2 regions of the Clostridium omnivorum genome follow, and region 1 is predicted to be linked to the other one. Evidence: predicted binding sites of a transcription regulator. Region 1 holds the regulator's gene; the other holds the start of a gene.
The links. The regulator HrcA, encoded in region 1, represses chaperone genes, less so after heat shock. The targets are predictions, from matches to a motif close to TGTTAGCACTCNNNNNNNNNGAGTGCTAACA.
Positions count from the first base shown of each region.

Region 2: a site for HrcA is predicted at 2,673-2,703, ahead of dhaS (dihydroxyacetone kinase transcriptional activator DhaS). Genes of this name have one in related genera too.

Region 1 is NZ_BRXR01000001.1:3,990,731-3,998,630, forward strand. It holds gene lepA (translation elongation factor 4) at 1-1,042, shown strand, start outside; gene hemW (radical SAM family heme chaperone HemW) at 1,140-2,264, shown strand; gene hrcA (heat-inducible transcriptional repressor HrcA) at 2,463-3,500, shown strand; gene grpE (nucleotide exchange factor GrpE) at 3,573-4,190, shown strand; gene dnaK (molecular chaperone DnaK) at 4,268-6,118, shown strand; gene dnaJ (molecular chaperone DnaJ) at 6,220-7,344, shown strand; gene prmA (50S ribosomal protein L11 methyltransferase) at 7,467-7,900, shown strand, end outside.
Region 2 is NZ_BRXR01000001.1:3,634,420-3,642,319, reverse strand. It holds gene bsdE14_RS17250 (DEAD/DEAH box helicase) at 1-907, opposite strand, end outside; gene bsdE14_RS17245 (S1C family serine protease) at 1,112-2,590, shown strand; gene dhaS (dihydroxyacetone kinase transcriptional activator DhaS) at 2,760-3,323, shown strand; gene bsdE14_RS17235 (hypothetical protein) at 3,451-3,612, opposite strand; gene bsdE14_RS17230 (ABC transporter permease) at 3,726-5,969, opposite strand; gene bsdE14_RS17225 (ABC transporter ATP-binding protein) at 5,969-6,667, opposite strand; gene bsdE14_RS17220 (TetR/AcrR family transcriptional regulator) at 6,668-7,312, opposite strand; gene bsdE14_RS17215 (hypothetical protein) at 7,680-7,900, shown strand, end outside.

The sequences.
Region 1 (7,900 bases):
TAAAGCTGGAGATGTTGGCTATATAACTGGATCTATAAAGAATGTAAGAGATGCCCGTGTAGGTGATACAATAACAGAAGCAGATAGACCAGCTAAAGAAGCCTTAGAAGGTTATAGACCAGCTGTACCAATGGTATATAGCGGAATTTATCCAGTAGATGGAGCAAAGTATGAAGAACTTAAGGAAGCACTTGAAAAGCTTCAGCTTAATGATGCTGCCCTATCCTTTGAACCAGAAACATCAATAGCTTTAGGTTTTGGTTTTAGATGCGGTTTTTTAGGTCTATTGCATATGGATGTTATGCAGGAAAGAATAGAGAGAGAGTTTAATCTTGATATTATAACAACTGCACCTTCTGTTATATATAAAGTAACGAAAACAGATGGAACTCTTCTTGAATTAACCAATCCAACAAATCTTCCAGAACCTAGTGAAATATCATATATGGAAGAGCCAGTGGTTAAAGCATCAATTATCTCACCTTCAGATTATGTTGGTGCCGTAATGGATTTGTGTCAGAATAGAAGAGGTACTTTTAAGGATATGCAGTATCTTGAAGCAACGAGAGTTGTGTTAAATTATGATATACCTCTAAATGAGATTATTTATGACTTCTTTGACCAACTTAAGTCAAGAACTAAGGGATATGCATCACTAGATTATGAGCTAAAAGGTTACGAAGAAACTAAGCTTGTAAAACTTGATATATTACTAAATGGAGAAATTGTTGATGCTCTTTCAATGATTGTACCTCAAGAAAGAGCATATGCAAGAGGAAGAGGCATAGCAGAAAAGCTAAAAGAAGTTATTCCAAGGCAGCAATTTGAAATTCCTATTCAAGCTGCAGTAGGAGCCAAAATTATTGCAAGAGAAACTGTAAAGGCTTTAAGAAAAGATGTTTTGGCAAAATGCTATGGCGGAGATATAACAAGAAAGAAAAAGCTTCTTGAAAAGCAAAAAGAGGGAAAGAAGAGAATGAGACAGATTGGAACTGTTGAAGTTCCGCAAGAAGCGTTTATGTCAATACTTAAAGTAGATTAAACGTAGGTAAAAGTCCTGAATGGACTTTTAGGGATAACCTACCGCAGAAAATGGCAAGAATAGGTTACCCTTGTTCCAATATAAAGGAGGAAAACATATGGAAAAATCCATAGCGCTTTATATACACATACCATTTTGCAAACAAAAATGCCTGTATTGTGATTTTCCTTCATTTAGTTCAAAAGATAAGCTTATGGATAGTTATACAGAGGCATTATGTAAAGAAATTGAAAAAGTTAACAATAATTTAATAGAAACTATTTTTATAGGTGGGGGAACTCCCACCTATTTGTCTATAGAAAACTGGAAGAAAATAAGCAAAACTATCACTGATCTCAGATTAAAGGATGATTATGAATTTACTATAGAGGGGAATCCAGGGAGTTTTACTTCAGAAAAATTAAGGTGTTTTAAAGAAATGGGAGTAAATAGATTGAGCATAGGACTGCAAGCTTTCCAAAATCATCATTTAAAAGCCTTAGGAAGAGTTCATAATGTTCAGGATTTCATAGATACATATAATATTGCTAGGGATATTGGGTTTGATAACATCAATTTTGATGTTATGTTCGGATTGCCAAACCAAGCAGTAGGGGAATGGGAAGAGACTTTAAAGAAATGTATAGAGCTTAACCCAGAACATATATCCTGCTACAGTTTAATTATTGAAGAAGGAACTCCTTATTATAAAATGTATGAAATGGGAAGTCTTATTCTCCCAGAAGAAGATGAAGAGAGAAAAATGTATGATTTAACTCTAAGATTACTAAAAAATCAAGGTTATATTCAATATGAGATATCTAATTTTTCAAAACCTGGAAGAGAATGTAGACACAACTTGGTTTACTGGAGTTTAGAAAATTATATTGGATGTGGTTCTGGTGCTCATTCATATATGGATGGGTATAGGTATAGAAACACTGAAAGTATAGAAGAATATATTATGAAAATAAATACAGAGAATAATGCTGTTGTTGAAAAAGGTAAGAACACTATTGAAGATAACATGGAAGAATTTATGTTTATGGGACTTAGAAAGATAGCAGGAATTTCTATTGATGAATTTGAGAAAAGATTTAATGTGTCAATAGATAGGATATATAGCGCTGTAATACAAAAGCATATAAACAATAGGCTGCTAGAAAGGGAAGAAGGAAGGCTTTTTTTAACACCAAAAGGCATCGAACTATCTAATATAGTAATGTCAGATTTTATATTATAGTAATAATTATTCGATATAGTATTAACTAGGAGTAAAAACGAGAAATATCGAGATAGAATGAATTAAATTGAATTGTAAATGTATAATAATATTTTTTTGATTTTTATGAAGCATTGACAAAAAAGTGTTACAGTGATATTTTTTAATCATAGTGATTAGCACTCACCTCGAGTGAGTGCTAATAAATGAGGTGATAATATGGAAATGGATGAAAGGAAAATTAGAATACTTCAGGCAATAATAAATGATTATATAAATACTGCAGAGCCTGTAGGATCCAGAACCATAGCAAAAAAATATGATTTGGGTATCAGCTCAGCTACTATAAGAAATGAAATGGCTGACTTAGAGGATATGGGCTATCTCGAACAACTGCACAGTTCTTCTGGAAGAAAACCTTCTGATAAAGGTTATAGACTTTATGTAGATAAGCTTATGAGGGTAACTGAACTAAGTGATGAAGAAGAGCTTATAATTAAAAATCAACTTATAAATGCAGCGCTTTTTGAAGTTGATAAAATTGTAAAGCAGGCAACTCAGTTGTTATCAGAAATGACTAAATTAACTTGTGTTGTAAAAGCACCTTCCGCTAGTAAGAGCTATATTAAGTCTATTCAGCTTTTAAACATAGATAACAGCAATATATTAGCTGTTATTATTACTGATACGGGACTTATAAAAAATCACATGATTAGAATTCAAAAGCCTTTAAGCAATGAAATGTTAGCAAAGCTTACAAGTATTTTAAATGCAAGGCTTAACAACTTAACTGTTGAAGAAATTAATTTAGCTGTAATTAATAATCTAAAAAAAGACTTGATTAATTATGAAGAAATATTCGATGCTATAATTCCAGCACTTTATGATAGTTTAAGTGGTAGTGATCCTTCGGATATATATATGGAGGGTACAACAAACATATTTAACTATCCTGAGTACAATGACATTGATAAAGCAAGGGAGTTTCTATACTTATTAAATAACAAAGAAACTATTAGCGGACTTCTTGATGTAAAAAATGGAATTTCTATTAGTATTGGTGAAGAAAATTATATAGAACAAGCTAAAGATTGCAGCATTATTTCAGGAGTTTACAGTATTGGAGGAAGGCCGTTAGGGGCAATTGGGGTCATTGGACCAACAAGAATTCCTTATTCAAAAATTATTACCTTGCTAACTAAGGTGGTTAAAGAAATAAATGACAATATAGGTCAGATTTTCTTAGATGATAGATAAAAAGACCACAGTAAAACTTGGCTTGTTTATAAGTATACTATGGCTTAGAGGGAAAGGAAGAAGATAATGACAATGGAAAAATGGGAAGACGAAAAACAATTTGAAGCAAATGAAACTGATGAAAAATTCACTGATGAAGTTCTTGAAGATCCAGAAAAGCTAGAAGACGAGGAGTTTGAGGAGATAGACCAGGAACATATTCTTTCTCTTGAAGGTATTGCTGAGGAACTTCAAACTTCCAATAAAAAGTTATCTGATGAAAATCAAAAACTTCAAAATGAATTAGAAGCTTTAAAAGAGAGAGTTATACGAGTTTCTGCAGAATACGAAAACTACAGAAAGAGAACAGCGAAAGAAAAAGAAGGCATTTATACAGATGCCTGCGAAGATGTTTTAAAGACGATGCTCCCTGTTCTCGATAATTTGGAAAGAGCTGCTACTGTCACTGGTAGTGTTGAAGACATAAAAAAAGGTATAGAAATGACCATAAGACAATTTAAAGACAGCTTTGAAAAGCTTCAGGTAGAAGAAATTTCTACAGAAGAAGGCTTTGATCCAAATTACCATAATGCAGTGATGCATGTGGATGATGAACAATTTGGTAATAATCAAGTAGTAGAAGTATTCCAAAAAGGTTACAAAAGAGGCAACAAGGTTTTAAGACATAGTATGGTAAAGGTAGCAAACTAGAAAAAATCTTATTATAAATTAAAAGAGGTTGCTAAACAATCGGTTTGGCATAAGAAAGTTATTAAGGAGGAATAAAAATGGGAAAAGTCATAGGTATCGATTTAGGTACTACAAATTCATGTGTAGCAGTTATGGAAGGTGGAGAACCAGTTGTTATTCCAAATGCAGAAGGTTCTAGAACTACACCATCAGTAGTTTCATTCCAAGCAAATGGTGAAAGATTAGTAGGTCAGGTAGCAAAAAGACAGGCAATAACAAACCCTGATAAAACTATAATATCAATTAAGAGAGAAATGGGTACAAATCATAAAGTAAATATTGATGGAAAAGAGCATTCTCCACAAGAAATATCAGCAATGGTTCTTATGAAGATAAAGGCTGATGCAGAATCATACTTAGGAGAAAAAGTTACTCAAGCTGTTATAACAGTTCCAGCATATTTTAATGATAGCCAAAGACAAGCAACTAAGGATGCAGGTAAAATAGCAGGACTTGAAGTTCTAAGAATAATAAATGAGCCTACTGCTGCATCACTAGCTTATGGTCTAGACAAAATGGATACAAACCAAAAAATATTTGTATATGACCTAGGTGGAGGTACATTTGACGTATCAATTCTTGAACTAGGTGATGGTGTTTTTGAAGTTAAATCTACTAATGGTAATACAAGATTAGGTGGAGATGACTTCGACCAAAGAGTTATGAACTATATAGCTGATACTTTCAAGTCAGAGCAAGGAATTGATTTAAGGAATGATAAAATGGCACTTCAAAGATTAAAGGAAGCTGCTGAAAAGGCTAAGATTGAATTATCTTCATCATTACAAACTAATATAAATCTACCATTCATTACTGCTGATGCAACTGGTCCTAAACATATTGATATGAATCTTACAAGAGCTAAATTCAATGAGATTACTCATGATCTAGTTGAAGCTACAATAGAACCTATGAAAAAGGCTCTTCAAGATGCAGGCTTATCAATAAATGAAATAGATAAGGTTTTACTTGTAGGTGGATCTACAAGAATACCAGCAGTACAAGAAGCTGTTAAGAACTTTACAGGAAAAGAACCATCAAAGGGAGTTAACCCAGATGAATGCGTTGCTGTAGGTGCTGCTATTCAAGCTGGAGTTTTAACAGGAGATGTTAAGGATGTATTGCTGCTTGACGTTACACCTTTAACTCTAGGAATAGAAACTATGGGTGGAGTTGCTACTGCTCTTATAGAAAGAAACACAACAATACCTACAAGAAAAAGCCAAGTATTCTCAACAGCTGCTGATGGTCAAACTTCAGTAGAAATTCACGTTGTTCAAGGTGAAAGACCAATGGCTGCTGACAATAAAACTCTAGGAACATTTACACTATCAGGAATAGCACCAGCTCCAAGAGGGATTCCTCAAATAGAAGTTACTTTTGATATAGATGCAAATGGTATAGTTAATGTTTCAGCTAAAGATAAAGGAACAGGAAAAGAAGCTAATATTACAATAACAGCTTCAACTAACCTATCCAGTGATGAAATAGATAAGGCTGTTAAAGAAGCTGAAAAGTTTGCAGAAGAAGATAAAAAGAGAAAAGAATCTATTGAAGTTAAAAACAATGCAGACCAAATAGTTTACCAAACAGAAAAAGCACTTACTGATCTAGGTGATAAGGTTTCTGCTGAAGATAAAGCTAAAATAGAAGAAAAAGTAACTGCTATAAAAGCTGTTAAGGATGGAAATGATCTTGAAGCTATTAAGAAGGCTACTGAAGAGTTAACTCAATTATTCTACAGTATTTCATCTAAGCTGTATCAACAAGATCCAGGTGCACAAGGAGCAGGTTTTAATCCTGGAGATATGGGCGGCAATGCAGGTAATGCAGGAGCTCATGATGACAATGTAGTAGATGCAGATTTTAAAGTAGAAGATGACAAATAAAAAAATGTATGTATAATATATAAGGGATGGGTATATACCCTTCCCTTAATTTAGGTTCATAGTAAATAGTATATAAGTAATATTAGGTGGTGGAAAATAGCGTGGCAAAAAAAGATTATTATGAAATTTTAGGTCTGCAAAAAGGTGCTAGTGATGATGAAATAAAAAAGGCTTTTAGAAAGCTTGCTATAAAATACCATCCAGATAAAAATCAGGGGGATAAAGAGGCTGAAGAAAAATTTAAAGAGATTAATGAAGCCTATCAAGTGCTTTCAGATCCACAAAAGAAAGCACAATATGATCAATTTGGAACTACTGATTTTAATGGTGGTCAAGGAGGCTTTGGAGGATTTGACTTCTCAGATATTGGAGGCTTTGGAGACATATTTGAGAGCTTTTTCGGTGGAGGCTTTTCTTCAGGAAAAAGACGTAATGGACCTGAACGGGGTGCTGATATAGAATATACTCTTAGCTTAACCTTTGAAGAAGCCGTTTTTGGTGTTGAAAAAGAGGTACCTATAAATAGATATGAAAAGTGTGAAACTTGCTCTGGAAGTGGTGCAAAGCCTGGAACTACAGCAAAAACCTGCGACAAATGCGGTGGAACAGGTCAAACTAGAGTTCAAAGACAAACTCCACTAGGAAGTTTTGTAAGTATGAATACCTGTGATAAGTGCGGAGGTAAAGGTAAGTTAATAACTGATCCATGCCCAACTTGTAAGGGAACAGGTAAGGAAAGAAAACATAGAAAAATTAAGATTAATGTTCCCGCTGGTGTTGATACAGGCAATGTAATTCCATTAAGAGGTCATGGAGAACATGGTTCTAATGGTGGACCTTCTGGCGATTTGTATATAAATATAAAGGTAGCACCTCATCAAACTTTTAGGAGAAAAGGCTTTGATATTTATATAGATAGACATGTAAGCTTTGCAAAGGCATCAATAGGTTGCGAGCTTAAAGTTCCGACAGTTGATGGTGAAGTGAAATATGAAGTTCCATCAGGAACACAGCCTGGTACTGTGTTTAGACTTAAAGGTAAAGGTGTGCCTAGAGTTAATAGCTCCGGTAGAGGAGATCAATATGTAACTATTGTTGTAGATATACCTAAGACTTTAAATGAAAAGCAAAAGGAAGCTTTAAAAATGTTTATGGAAGCAAGTGGCGAATCAATAGAAGAAGGAAAAAAGTCTTTTGTTGACAAAATAAAAGATTCATTTAAGTAAATGAACAAACTTCGTTTCTTATGGGTGAAACGAAGTTTTGTTTTTTAATGGTTTACCATTGTGGATAATTTGGTATAATATAGACGTAAATAAAATCAAAGCAAAAGAAAGGATTGGAAATAATGCAGGGAAAATGGATAGAAGTTAAGGTCGTTACTACTAGTGAGGCACTTGAACCGGTATCAGGTATATTTTACTCCTTAGATGTAAAAGGGGTTGCTATAGAAGATCCAAATGACATATTACAAAGAGAACAAGGTCCGCTTACTTGGGATTTTGCAGACATAAATTTGTTTGAATATGGTGATAAAGCAGCTGTTGTAAAGGGATACTTTAGTGTTGAAGATAACATGAAGGAAATAGAAGAATATATTAAAGAAAAAATACAGGATCTGAAGGGCTTAGGAATAGATATAGGTGAAGGTAAAGTAGAAGTTAAGGCTGTATATGAAGAAGATTGGGCTAATAACTGGAAGAAGTATTATAAGCCAACTAATATAGGGAACAAAATAGTTATAAGACCAATATGGGAAGAATATCAAGCTAAAGAAGATGA
Region 2 (7,900 bases), 360 kb from region 1:
CTGGTGATTTAAGTACATAATCCTCTTTTATAAGCTTCAAGTCAAAGTCTAAAGAAGGTGCCTCCAGCAAAATTTCTGTTTCTACAGGTCTAAAAAAGAATCCCTCATTTAAATATACTCTATGCTTTCTTATAACTCTAAAAAACTCTCTAACCATATACATAGGAATATTTACATACTTTCCATCAATAATACTCTCTCCACTTTTGCTATATCTATGATCTCTATCCATATCCATAAGCATTTCAATAAACTCAATTAGCCTTTTATCCCTAGTGCTGAATCTTTGAATTTTCATATCAAAAGTGAAATTCTTACTGAAGACTATTGGGGTGTTATTATAAATACTGAATAAAAACTGATTTATATCCTTTAATACATAAAGATTATTTGAGCTCATAGAATTAAGCCCTATCTTAAACTCAGCATTTAAATTATAACTCCACTGATTTTTATTAACGAATACTTCAATTTTTATTTCATCTTTATCCTTTTCATCTCCTAAAAGAATTGAGAGTATGCTGCTATTATTACTCGCTAATCTGTCCTTTGCTTCATCCTCATATAATAATGGGTGTTTTGCTAGGTCCTCTAATGCTTTATAATAAGTTGCTACTAAATGCTTACAGCAATAGTTTCTCTTTTTAAACTCATTTTTTTCATAATCTTCACAGCTGCAGAATGTAGAAAAAATACTTTTCTTCTTTATATCCATTTCAATTTTAGTCTTATATTCATTAAAAAGACCCTCGGATATTACATTTCCATTTATACAAACTAATTCTTCTTCGCCAGAAATATCTATAGAAGAGACCAAATCATTATTCAGTACCCTTTGACCGCTTATATGATTTTTACCACTGGTTTCTTCATTAAATATTTGTAATAGCATGTCTTCTCTAACCATTTTTCTCTCCAAAATACCATTGATTTTTCTAATCCTTTTATTATATCATATATTTGATTTTTGTGCTTTTAACAATTTGTTTTCAATTTTAGGTGTGAAATTTTAAATTTCTTTACATCATTGTCACAAAATTGACATAAAAGTATTCTATCTTATAATACATAAGATAGATATAAATCCAATATAGATTGGGAGGAATTATATATGGAAAATAATACACAAAGACCAAACGGTGAAAATATGGAACCTCAAAGCTTTAATATCACTAATGAAGATAATGTAGAAGCTGAAAAATTTGATATCACTAGCGAATTGAATCAATACGGTGATAATCTAGTTCTTGGTGAAAACTTTGTAATGGTAAACGAAGCAGAACCAGTAAATAATGCTATATCTGAAGAAAACACTGAAGTAAAACCTTCAATACCTGTTGAAAATACCTTTAGTGAAAATATGAATGGCAGTAATATTAAAGCTAACTTTAACAGCATAAATGACAATAATAATACATCAAGTAATTATAATAGCTATAATCAGAAAAAAACTAATAAGAAACCTGGTATGTTTAAAAAGGTCATGTCCTACGTACTTGTAGGTGTTGTATGTACAACAATAGGTGGGGCTGCTTCAGGAGCTGCTATTCTATACGGACTACCTAACACCAGCCTATTTAAAAATTCACCACTATATAAATCTATATCCGGCAGTACTCAAGCAGCAACTACTGTATATGATAATCATCCAACTCAGCTATCTACAACTGGCAGCGCTATGTCAGCTACAGAAATAGCTAAGAAGGTAGGGCCAGCAGTAGTAGCAGTAACAACTACTATTCAAGGGCAGCAAGATTTCTTCGGGAGACAAGGTGTACAGCAAGGCGTAGGTTCAGGAATGATAATAAGTCAAGAAGGTTATGTACTTACTAATTATCACGTTGTAGAAGGAGCTCAACAAGTAAAAGTTGTATTAAGCAATGGTAAACAGGCTAATGCAAAGGTGGTTAACTATGATGCTAATTATGACGTAGCTGTAGTTCAAATAACAGATAAGGTTGACATACCAGCTGTTGTAGAACTTGGAGACTCGAACAGCCTTCAAGTAGGTGAAGAAGTAGTTGCTATTGGAAATCCTCTAGGCACAGACTTTTTTGGCTCAGTAACTACAGGTATAGTAAGTGCACTTAATAGAAAAATAAGTGGTGATACTAATAAAGCTACTTATATCCAAACCGATGCTGCTATAAACTCCGGTAACAGTGGTGGACCACTTATTAATTCTAGAGGTCAAGTAGTAGGTATAAATACTGCTAAAATAAAGGAAAGTGGAGTTGAAGGTCTTGGATTTGCAATTCCTATAAATGCTATAAAGGATAAAATATCAAACCTTTCAAAACCAATTTTATTAATAGGAATTCAAGGCAGAGAAATAGACAGCGAAATATCAAAACAATACAATATGCCTGTAGGACTTTACGTTCAACAAGTTACAGAATTTAGTCCAGCAGAAAAGGCAGGTATTCAGGCTGGAGATGTAATAATTAAATTTGATGGTCAAAAGGTAACTACCTTTGATGAAGTAAATACTATTAAAGCAAAACACAAAGCAGGCGATCAAGTGTCAGTTACACTTAATAGAGATGGAAAAGAGCAAACTGTTACACTAAAGCTAACTGAAAGTAAATAATCAGCAGCAAATAATATTAATATATTAGGGGAAGTCAAAATGACTTCCTTTTTGTTGTCATAAGCTCCGCTTTTTGCTATAATATTAGCATTATCTCAGTATGAACATTAACCTTTAATTTGTAGAATAAGGTATTTATTAATACTAATCTTTGTAGTAGGTGGTTATTATGTCAGAATCTTTAATAACTAAAAAAGCTCTTGCTGAATCCATAAAGCAACTTATGGAGACAACTCCATTAAGTAAAATATCTATACAGATGATTGTTGACAACTGTGGTCTTAACAGGACAACCTTTTACTATCACTTTCAAGACAAATTTGATCTTGTAAATTGGATTTATTATACTGAAGCCATTGAAAGTATAGCTGATTATAAGTCTTATGACACATGGATAGATGGAATATACAGGATTTTATTGTACTTAATGAACAATAAAGCATTTTATATTAATGCACTCAATACCCCCGAACAAAATGGCTTTGACAGATATCTATTTAAGGTTACCCACGAACTTATTAAAAATGTGCTTGATCATGTTGCTGATGGTCTAGACGTTAGTGAAGAGGATAAAAATTTTATAAGCGATTTTTATAACCACGCCTTTGTAGGTATTGCTCTTCAATGGGCAAAAAACGGTATGAAAGAATCTCCAGAAAGAATTGTAAACATTTTGAAAGACATTGTGGAAGGAAGCATGCTGAGAGCTGTTACTAGACACGCTAAAAGATGATATATTTCAAATAAAAAAATAGCAGTGGAATTATTAAATGAATCCACTGCATTTTTTATTGTTTTCTAATAATATACCTATATTTTCAAGTTCCATAAGTGAACTACTGGTATTTAACTTTTTACTATTAGCCTTTGTCAAACAATCCGCCAGTCTTCTTATTGCTTCTGCTGCCCTTTCTTGCACTTCCTATATTCTTTTCAGCTCTACCACTTCCACTTTGCTCAGCACTCTTTTTCTTTTTTGCTTCAATAATCTTTTTCATTATTTCAATGTTTTTATCTGCCATTTAGTTCACTCCCTATTTTTTAATTATCTTATTATAGCATATCCATAAATTAAATGTTATATATGTGCTAAGATAAGTAATAAAGCCCTGCTATTGCAGCAAGGCTTCATTACTTATTCTAGTCCAGATTTTAGAGCATCTGACATAGATATTCTATTTACTTTTCTTCTGCTGAGTATCTTTGATACTTCATAAGTTAGATAAATTATTACAAAGCCAATTAAAACATATATATAGTCTATTCTTATTGGAAATGAGAAGTTCATATCCTTTGTAGCAGATGCAAACATAGCAGTAAGTGAAGCAAGTATAAGGGGAACTCCTAAAATATACCCTATCACTACTGTTATAGCAGAACTATTGAGTATTAATGAATATACTTCTTTCTTCCTATAGCCCATAATCTTCATAAGAGATATACTTTCCTTGTTTTCCTCAATAACTAGAGAAGTTACCACATAAATAACAATTAGCCCTATTATAAAGGAAAAAAAGGACATTGTTCCAACAGCATATTGTAAAGGTTGAGTAACAGAATCAAAGGACTTTTTAAAATCATCAATGGTAGCTGTAGATAAAAGCTTGTTTTCAGGTATATCTATTTTTTCTGCACTCCAAAGTCCTATATAACTATCTACCGGGTAGTTAAGCATTTCATTAAAGCTTGATAATGGCATATAAATGTTCTCTCCAACATAGGTTTCAGCTATGCTGTCAATTTTGATGTTGTATTCTCTTGAGTCTAGCTTGTTAACAACTGTAATTGTATCCTGTGGTTTAAGCATAAGCTTATCAGCTAGAGGTCTTGTTATTATAACTTTATCTGCAGTTAACCTTTTTCCTGAACTGTCCTTTAGCATAATATATTGTGAATCGGTATTTATTCCGCATACTGAAAAACTCTTTTTACTGTCTGACTTTAATGAAAAAGGTGACATTGAAAAAGCTTCTCCACTGGTTGGAACTCCCTTTTGCAATGAATTGAATATATACTGGTATTGATACTTATAGGTGCTTTCATAAGTATCCTTCATCATGAAATCCATTGAATTCTTAGCAGCAAAGCCAAAGAGCAGCAGCATTGTTGCCATTGTTACTCCAAGCAGCAGGAAAATACTTCTTGGTATACTCCTAAGCTGTTCCCTTATCTTAAACTTAGTATTAAATTTAAATTTATCTAAGTTTAATTTTCTTTCTATAAACCCAACTTTATTTTTTTCCTTTCCACCCCTGATAAGATCAACAGGTGAGAATTTTAATGCTCTATTTACAACAAAATAGCTGCTAATCACTAAAAACAGAATTGGAAGAAGTATGCTTATTCCAATGTATTTAAGGTTGAAGGTTACTGAATCCATTGGCATATTGAAATATGAAATCATAAATTTAAGCATTGGCTTTAAGGTTAAGGAACCTAAAACAGTTCCAATTACTCCACCCAAAATAGCAATAGATATTGAATACATAAGGTAATGCTTCATTATTTCTTTTTTCTTATAACCAAGAGCATAAAGAGTTCCTATAATCTTAGCTTCTCTTTTAAGCATTCTCCACATTACAATACCTGCTAAAATGCAGGTTAAGAGCAATATACATACTGGAATTGTAGCACTAACCTTATTTATACTATCAATTTTTGCTGTTACGTAGCTAACTCTTAAATTTTCACCGATATTTGTCCAGCTAAGTATAACTACATTATTGTTCTTAAGATAATCCTTTAATTCAGCTAATTTATTTTCTGCATCTTTTTTATCCCCAAGATACTTTATGCTGTAGAATATATTACCCTTTTTCATAGCGTTAAAATCTGATTTAGTTACAACTGCTATTCCAAAGCTGTTTGGGTCATTAAGAAGATCACTTTGAGATTTTAGTGGGTATATATAGTTTGGCAGTGACATAAAGCCGTTTACTATAAAGGTTGTATTATTTATATCTAGTTTGTCCCCAACTTTCACATTATTAGCTTTAGCGTAAGCAGGGTCAATAATTATACCGCTCTTTCCAAGTTTATTTCCTTCAATTAATGCTGGAATATTCACCTTTGTATTTTCCTCAAAGACCCTTAAGGTTTTATCCTTTGAAATTGAATAATCAAAAGAAGCTGCTTCCTCAATAACTACATTAAACTTTGATTCCAGCTCAGGTATATTGCTTAACTTTTTATCTACAACAAAGCTTGCATCCTCTTGAACATATTTTTTTTCAAAGGAGGAAGTAATATTAGCCATGTTGCTTGCTAACTGGTTGAACATTGTATAAGTTAAGCAGCTTATAATTATTAGTATTAAAGAACCTAGATATTGAGACTTGCTTTCCAGCATAGTTCTCTTTATTTTTTTGTTTATGACCATTACCACTCAATCCTTTCTGCTGGAATAATCCTTTCATTGATTTTCGTCTCCACAATTTCTCCGCTTCTAACTCTATAAACTCTGTTTGCCATTGCACTTATAGCAGTGTTATGAGTTATCATTAATATTGTTGTACCAAACTCTTCATTAATCTTTTGCAAAAGCTTTAATATCTCTCTTGAAGTTGTAAAGTCTAGTGCTCCTGTAGGTTCGTCACATAAAAGCAGTTTAGGGTTCTTAACCACTGCTCTTGCTATGGAAACTCTCTGCTGTTCCCCACCACTTAATTCCTTTGGAAATCTGCGCTTTTTATCAAGCATTCCTACAGCCTTAAGTACCTCATCAGTATTTAGCGGAGACTTGCTTATGTTAGAAACTACTTCAATATTTTCTCCTACGGTAAGATTTGGAATAAGGTTGTAAAATTGAAATACAAAACCAATATTTTCCCTTCTATAATCAGTAAGTTTATCATCCTTAAGAGAGGTAATGTCTATTCCATCAACCACTACCTCTCCAGCATCGCACCTGTCAATCCCACCAAGTATATTCATCATAGTTGATTTTCCTGACCCCGAAGGTCCAAGTATTACTCCTATCTCACCTTTTTCAAGCTTCATTCCTATACCCTTTAATACATCAGTTTTTATATCACCTGTTTTATAGCTCTTCTTTAAATTTTTTACTTCTACAAACATTTACTTTGCCCCCATTCCATTTTTTATTAAATCTATCATGCTCTTAAATTCACTTTCATTTGCTTCAAAGGTTTCATCTATTAAATTATCTCCAGCATTTCTTGCTTTGTTCATAATGTATTCCTTCATTTTAATTGAGGCTCCTGTAATAAACATAGCAAGTATATTGTCATCAACATCAGTTCTTATATATCCATTTTTCTTTCCATCTCTTATAAGCCGCAACGTGTAATCATCCATTACCTTCAGCATATAATTCATGGTTTCATCCTTTACATTGTTGTATTTACCTAGAAATACATCCTGAATAAAAATGATAACTTCCCTTTCTTCTCTCATCTGCTGCCAAGTTTCTTTGGAGCTCTCATAAAGGTAATCAAAAATATTTATATCCTTCACATCAGTAAGCATGACTTTGTTGTATTTTTTCATAACAAGCTCCATAGCCCATTTGACCGAATATAAAAAAAGCTCCTTCTTATTCTCGAAATATTGATACATGCTGCCTTTAGCAACGCCAGCCGCCTTTGCAATATCACCAATATTGCCCTTCTCATAACCTCGGTTCATAAATTCATCTATAGCAGCCCTCATTATTAATTCTTGTTTTTCTTCTGATAAGTTTAAAAAAGTTTCTTTTGGCATGGATACACCACCTTAGTATTTTTCACAGTGAAACTATGACTCATGGGTCATATGACCTTATAGTCACATTATATGACTGGTAAGTCACATTGTCAATAGATATATTGGAAAATCATAAAATTTGAGAATCGTTATCCTAAGTTTGAAAATAAACATAGTAAAAGAATAAATTATAACTATAATAGACAACTTTTTTATTCACCCTTACTTTTTGTTATAAAATATTAATTTTTGATTAAGCAAAAATTCTTCCAACAAATAAATCATATTCATCCACTTTGTGGTATAATTGCCTTATAATATAATAAGCTTATAATTATCTTTAATGATGCATTAATTTATTTTATGGTGAGTGGAGGGAAAAGAGATGAAGAAAGTATATCGGTTATTGTTTATTTTGCATGCATTTGTAGGGTTAGGAGCCGTGGGCGGCGGGATGATGGCTATTCTAAATCCTCAAGGGCCAGGGGGAATGCCAACTGATGCTCTGAAAAATTCACCTTTTAGTAATTATCTTATACCTGGTATTATCTTATTTGCAGTGATTGGGCTTGGAAATATTATAAGTGCTTTTATAATTCTTTTAAA